DNA from 3 places in the Paenibacillus sp. BAC0078 genome. Region 1 is predicted to be linked to each of the others. Evidence: riboswitches for the same ligand, from Rfam matches in the RefSeq annotation. Region 1 holds a riboswitch; each other region holds the start of a gene.
What was found. A riboswitch is a leader RNA that binds a small molecule or an ion and turns the genes downstream of it on or off. The one in region 1 is predicted to bind cyclic di-GMP.
Positions count from the first base shown of each region.

Region 2: it holds a riboswitch for cyclic di-GMP, as region 1 does, so the genes downstream of both, ACX1DY_RS28690 (transglutaminase-like domain-containing protein) here and ACX1DY_RS10560 (S-layer homology domain-containing protein) in region 1, are expected to answer to the same signal.
Region 3: it holds a riboswitch for cyclic di-GMP, as region 1 does, so the genes downstream of both, ACX1DY_RS21025 (PA14 domain-containing protein) here and ACX1DY_RS10560 (S-layer homology domain-containing protein) in region 1, are expected to answer to the same signal.

Region 1 covers NZ_JBTLRW010000004.1:254,489-256,757, forward strand. The annotation lists gene ACX1DY_RS10555 (MerR family transcriptional regulator) at 1-812, opposite strand, end outside; cyclic di-GMP riboswitch class I at 1,032-1,124, shown strand; gene ACX1DY_RS10560 (S-layer homology domain-containing protein) at 1,176-2,269, shown strand, end outside.
Region 2 covers NZ_JBTLRW010000026.1:70,561-72,829, reverse strand. The annotation lists gene ACX1DY_RS28690 (transglutaminase-like domain-containing protein) at 265-1,074, opposite strand; cyclic di-GMP riboswitch class I at 1,088-1,169, opposite strand; cyclic di-GMP riboswitch class I at 1,243-1,324, opposite strand; gene ACX1DY_RS28685 (class D sortase) at 1,410-2,069, opposite strand; gene ACX1DY_RS28680 (GtrA family protein) at 2,099-2,269, opposite strand, start outside.
Region 3 covers NZ_JBTLRW010000012.1:69,038-71,306, reverse strand. The annotation lists gene ACX1DY_RS21030 (sugar phosphate nucleotidyltransferase) at 1-1,039, shown strand, start outside; cyclic di-GMP riboswitch class I at 1,175-1,254, shown strand; gene ACX1DY_RS21025 (PA14 domain-containing protein) at 1,268-2,269, shown strand, end outside.

The sequences.
Region 1 (2,269 bases):
TGTAAAAAATCCACCTCAAAGCCTGGATTATCGTCAAAGCCTTGCAGCATTCGATACTGTAAAGCTCCTAAATCCTCATCTGCATAAGCGGACGAAACAGCAAACAAGCCCCCCTCAAATTCCTTGCACACAAACGGACAGTCCTCTGTTCGGGCAGTAAGCTGTTGCATGAAAACAATGTCCCCTCCATACTGATATTCGAACAGCGTTCGGCTGCCGGGCTTGCCAAATGGGATTTGATTTGCGGAAATCCACTCCCAAAACAAATCAATCTCGGACTGTTCGTTGTCAGTTTTTATGGATGTAATCGCAAGCATCGGAGACAATGCCACAATATCCATATCCAGCGGCTTTGCTAGCTTGTCTGAGATCGTGTTCAGCGTTTCCATGGATAAATCATGTTTTGGTCGGGAGAACAGTTCATCCTCTACCTTTTCATAAAGCAGGGGCAGTGCGGATATCTGCGTGATACCGTGAGTGTTCATAGCATCTAAGAAGTCTGTAACATAAGATTTCAGTTGGGAGAGTGTGCTGATTTCGTCGTCAATTTCCTCAATTCGCTTAACAAAGCTTTGTACCAGCGTTTCCATATCTTGATTCTCATAAATTCGCAAAATATCCTTTATCGGAATCTGCATTTTCCGAAGCACCAAAATCTGCTGTAGCCGGTTAATATTTATGTTGTCATAAAAACGATACTTTTCAAGTGGTGGACGTTCACTCCGCAGCAAGCCTACTTGCTCGTAATATCGAAGTGTCCTTGAAGATATGCCAAATTTTTCGGTAACTTCGGTAATTTTCATTAACTTCATAACAGCCCTCCATACTTGTTCTCTTACTGCGATTATACCGATTGACCCAACGTCAAAGTCAATCCTTTTTGACCATCAATCCGATCCTCTGTTTTCATCCCCCTAAAAAAGGAAGAAATAGAACATCTTAATTTCACAGGAATAAATTCCGATAATAGAGGAAGTCCTCTACATCAAAAGTCATACTTACATAAGCATAAAGGGACAGAAAAACCGAGTTTTAAACAAAGGCAAATCCGTACGAAAGTCGGAGACGCAAAGCCACGGGCCTACTTCATCCAGGAGGGATGTTAGGGCAGCCGGGCCGCTCGAGGCACTTGGTTTTTTGGCGTGCCTAAAAATATCGCTGGGGGAGAGAAGTGAATGAGGTTCGGTAGGAAAAGGAAGTTTTCGCAGACGGTTGTGGCCGTAGTTGCGGTGGTGAGTATGCTTGGAGGGCTGCTGCCTAGTATAGGTGGTACGATGCAGGCCTCAGCCGCCGCAGCAGATCTGGGCCGGACGGACTATAGCGTGTCGGGAGAACGGCTGGTATGGCTCGAAGCAGACAGTGGCGGAGTGAAGCAGGTGCACGCGCTGAATCAGACCAGTGGTGCAAGTATGGTTCTTACGTCGGGTTCATCTGCTAAGGATGCGCCTTATGTGGATGGCACGGTTGCCGTATGGGCGGACAAAGGAAGCGAAGCGGAATCTTCACTCAATTGGGACATTTATAGTGCCGATCTTGTGACAGGCAAGAAGACTAAGCTCAACAAGCAATCCGGCCAATACGGTAATCCGACGACTGACGGTGTAGGTGTGGTCTGGTATGAACGCAAAAATTACGGCAGCATGATCTACCACGACCTGGCTACCGGCGTTGAGGCGGATCTCGGCGAAGGACGGTTCCCGGTGCTGGCGGATGGAAATGTGGTATACAAAAATGCCCGTGACGGAGGGCTTAGTCTGCTGAATTTGAGCAGCGGGGTTACGCGCGCACTTGTTAGTCTGGGCGGAGCCAATTTTGTGGACTGGTTTGTTTTTAATGGCAGTCATGTGCTGATCAAGCAAAAAAACGGTGCCTCCGAAAGCAAATATGTGCTTCTGAACATCAAGGACCTGACAGCTCAGCCAGTGGATCTTACCGAAATGAAGGCCGGAGGAACACAATATGCCTTTATGTCCATATCTAAGGGGCATGCGGTGTTTCAAGACGAAGTGGACGGTAAAACAACGCTGCAGCAAGTAAACCTTTCTACATATGCAGTACAATCGCTTCCGGCGATAGAAGCAGGAGCGAAGCTGATCGGAATTAGCGGAGATAAGCTGCTATACAGCAAGAAGGATGACTACATAGAATCGTTAGACTTGAAAAAAGACACCAATCCAACGCCAACGCCAACTCCAAGTCCAGGCACGACGCCATCCCCAGGTACAGTCCCGAATCCAGGTTCAACTCCTGAAGTGGCGGTTCCTGTGGT
Region 2 (2,269 bases), on a different contig from region 1:
ATCAAGCTCGTTGCCCACGACGGTGTTCACGTCAGCAGCAACTCTTATAATATATCACATTGATTTCAGAAACGCAACAGTTTTTTTCGAAACAACTTATTCAGCTATTTCTTATTAACTTTTGCCGCGCTCTAACAACGCTTAATCATAATACCTCATAACCCTATGAAAAAGCAACCCCTATAAACAAAGAAAAATAACCCACTTAATATTTAAGCGGGTTATCTATGAATTAGGCTAGATTATGAAAACAACTGCTTGTTCTTAATAGAACTTAGCTGCAGTATATTTGCTTGCATCTTTGATCAATCCTGTTGTCTGGCTGTTCTTCGCCAATCCTGCATCTACAGTCGTATCAATAATTACCCATTTGCCATTAAGGAAGACTTCGTTCCAAGCATGATAGGTAGTAACGTAGCTTGAGTTCCCCATAACCAGCTTAGTTGGAATGCCTTCACTGCGAAGCATGGTAGCAAACAATGAAGCGTAGTCGTAGCAGATCCCCTTTTTGGTGAGGAGTGTATTGTCATTGTTAGGGATGTAGTCCGTTGAAACATTGGAGGCCAAGGTGTAGTCGTATTTTACGTTAGACACAATATAGTTGTATATCGCTTTTACCTTTGCTTCGTCAGTTGTCAGACCTTGCGTTAGTTGCTTAGCCTTCAGAACTGTTGTATCGGAAGAACTCCATTTCACGTTCTGTACGGAGCCCAGATATACGGCATTTGCATTGCTCAGACTGAGATCTACGGTTTCGGAAGAAATCACTTTGTATTTGTTACCGGTGGTGTTCTCAAGTACAGATACTTTATAAGAACCATTGCCTTGCTGCAGCGGGAACGTTTCGGTTTGTCTGGAGGCATAGAGGTTGTAAGTGTAGCTGTTGTTGTCTTTGGTGATCATAAGCTTGACACGCTTGTCCTTAGGGACGGCATAGGATACCGAGATAACACCCTGATCCAATTGAGCTGTATTCAACCAGCCGGTGTCCGTGCTTGCGGCTTCAACAGATCCCGCTTGAACGGAAGTAGCAACTACAAACAATGTTAATAATGTAAAAAAGAATTTCTTCATGGATAAAACTCCTTTCGGTAGCTGGCTGCCATCCTTAACGGGAAGACCCTTTAGCTTTGCGTCCCTACCTTTCGATAGGTTTGCCGTTATCGTATAAGTTCTATCTGTTCTTACTTCTACTAGAAGTTACTAGATTTAGCTTAAGAACAAACAAAAAAAGCCTCTTCATTCGGTAGCTGGCTGCCATCCATAGCGGGAAGGCCCTTTAGCTTTGCGTCCCTATCTTTCGATAGGTTTGCCGTTATCGTGTTTAGCTTTTATAGTTACATAGTACCATATCTATCTCTATATTCAAGACCCAAATCACTAGATTCACACTATTTTTAGTTGAATTTTTATATAACTAGCTTAGCATGCACGATCAGCCGGTGGGTTGGATTGACCAATGGATCACATGTAATCAGGGTAAGTATTTTGTCATCGTTATGCCCATTTAGCACCGAAATATCTGTAGGCTCCACGATAGAGATATCATAAACAACGTATTTGAAATCCTGCCTGCTTGTTGTAACGGAAATGGTGTCGCCAATTTCGACTTCGTTCAATCTGTTGAAGAGTCTCCCTGTTGTTCTTGATCTGTGGGCTGCAATTGCGGCATTGCCGACCTCACCAATCGGTGCTGTCTCCTTCATATGGGCGGCGGCATGCTTCATATTGGCTTTGGTTGCCCCTTCAAGGATAGGCAGCTTCAGGTCGATTTTGTTAATTTGGATAATTCCGATGATCTTGCCGCCTACCTGAATGTCCGGAGCTGGCGATTCAGTTGCTTCTGCCTGTTCATTCGCAGATGATTCCTCTGACAGCAGCTTGGTAACTGCCGCATACGGCTTGCTCAGGTCTGATCCTGACGGCGGAGCGGGCGTAACTTCACTATAGGCCTGTTCGGCTTCTTCCAGCAGCTTCTGCTGCTCCCAATCGTTGTACCACTCGTTCGCTTTTGGATACAGCATGATAAGAATCCCCGCAAGGATAAGCAAAAAAGAGAACTTACGCATGAAAATCACCTCCGTTAGTTATGATAACCTCAGAATACCCATTTGCGGCTTCCAAAAAAATTGATAATTACGGTCACGAAGGTGACCAGCACTTTGGCAATCAGCACCTGTACGCCAAAACGGTCCGTCAGCAAATGCATCAGCAGCACCGAGATCCCCAGCACAGCCAGGTTAAGCACGATAAACCTCACAAGCTGCAT
Region 3 (2,269 bases), on a different contig from region 1:
TATTCTTCCGGTTGATCCGTATGTGGAGACTTCATTTTTTGATACAGTAATCCAGCTTGAGGCCACCATGCAGGAGAGCGGCGCGAATCTGGCGCTGATGGGCGTTGTCCCTGAGCTTGCTTCAGAGAAATACGGCTATATCATTCCTACCGGCGATCAGGCGGGGGCAAGCGGTTATATGCAGGTGAGCCACTTCCAGGAGAAGCCAGACCGTGTACTGGCTGAGGAGCTGATCAGCCGCGGCGCACTGTGGAACTGCGGCGTATTCGCCTTCCGGCTCGGATATCTGCTTGATATTTTGCAGCGGAAAGGGTTGCCTCTGAACTATGAGGAGTTGCAGAAGCAGTATAAATTGCTGGCTTCCATCAGCTTTGATTACGAAGTGGTAGAGAAGGAAGAGAATATTGTTGTACAGCCCTACGCCGGATTCTGGAAGGACCTGGGCACCTGGAATACACTGACCGAAGAAATGAGCAGCAACCATGTGGGCAAAGGTTTTGTGACCGCCGATTCCGAAGGAACCAGCCTGATCAATGAGCTTGATATTCCAATTACTGTAATTGGAGCCAAGGACCTGATTGTCGCTGCCAGCCCGGATGGCATCCTGGTAACCCATAAAGCGGAAAGCCCGCGCATTAAGGAAGTGCTGAAATCTTTTGAACAAAGACCGATGTATGAGGAACGCCGCTGGGGCCACTACAAGGTCATTGATTACGTGAAATATGATGAGGGCAATGAGGTGCTGACCAAGCGGATTTTCATATCCAAGGGTAAAAATATCAGCTATCAGCTCCACCACAAGCGCAGTGAAATCTGGACCATCGTCAGCGGTGAGGCAAGCATTGTGCTGAATGAGCAGAAGCATAATGTGAAAGCAGGGGACGTAGTCCGCATACCGGAAGGCACCAAACATGCGATTCTGGCTCTGACGGATGTGGAGTTTATTGAAGTCCAGACCGGCTCGGAGCTGGTGGAGGAGGACAATATTCGCATTACTCTGGACTGGGAAGATATCGCCCTGCATCAGTTCATTTCATAGGCGAATTAATCTATTTACCCAATTGTTACAAATCCAAAACAGGTATTAAGAACCATTTATTAAGAAAATTTCATTTTTACTCTAAACTATAAACTATTCGCGACGATACTTACGGTAAGAGGGATTATTCCTTCAAAACGATAAAGGCAAACCTATCGAAAGGTAGGGACGCAAAGCTATAGGGCCTTCGAAAGAGTGGCAGCCTGGCTACCGAAAGGAAGAAGAATGATGACAACTTACCGTAATTTTCGTTTTTTGAGTGCTGTTTTGTCCATTGCCCTGTTTATGACTGCATTAGGGATTGCGCCTTTATCCGCGAAGGCTGCCGCAAGTCCTTCAGCTCCGGTCAATCCCGACGCCTCCCCGGGGGCGGTCAAGCTGCTTAGCGATCTCTATTCCATTACAGGAAAAGGCATCATCACCGGACAGCATGACTACCTGGAGAGTCCCGATGAATTCAGTAACAAGCTTAAAGGAACAAGCGGACAATACGCTGCCCTTCACGGCTATGAGCTGGGCGTGATCAGCGGCCAATCGGAGAGCACTGCAGCCACGCAGCGCCGGAATGTAGTGAACAGCGCGATCAACTGGTATAAAAATGGCGGAATCGTCGCTATGACCTTCCATGAGCAATTGCCCGGCACTTCGTATCAATGGGCCAACGTCCAGAAGACTTTGAGCCAAGCGGACTTCGATAAGTATGTAACACCGGGAACCACTCAATACAACAGCCTGATCGCCGATCTGGACAAAGTAGCGGTCTCGCTCAAAAGCTTGCGGGATGCAGGGGTTCCAGTACTCTGGAGACCTTATCATGAAATGAACGGTAACTGGTTCTGGTGGGGTAAGAAAAACAACTTCCCTAAATTGTGGAATATTATGTATGACCGCTTTGTGGGCGTTCATAAATTAAACAACCTGCTGTGGGTATGGAACCCGAATGCCCCGAATGGTTGGGCCGATCCGTATGCCCTGACTTATCCGGGCGCTGACAAGGTAGACGTTCTTGCGGCAGACATATATGACAATGATTTTATGAATATTTATCATGACAGCCTGCTGAGCCTTGCTAACGGCAAACCTATTGCCATCGGTGAAAATGGTCAAATGCCAAGCACGGCAAAGCTGCAGCTATCCCAGAAAAACTGGGTATACATGATGAGCTGGGGCAAAATGCTCTACGAGAACAACAGTACCGATACAATTAAAAGCTTCATGAATGACAAATAT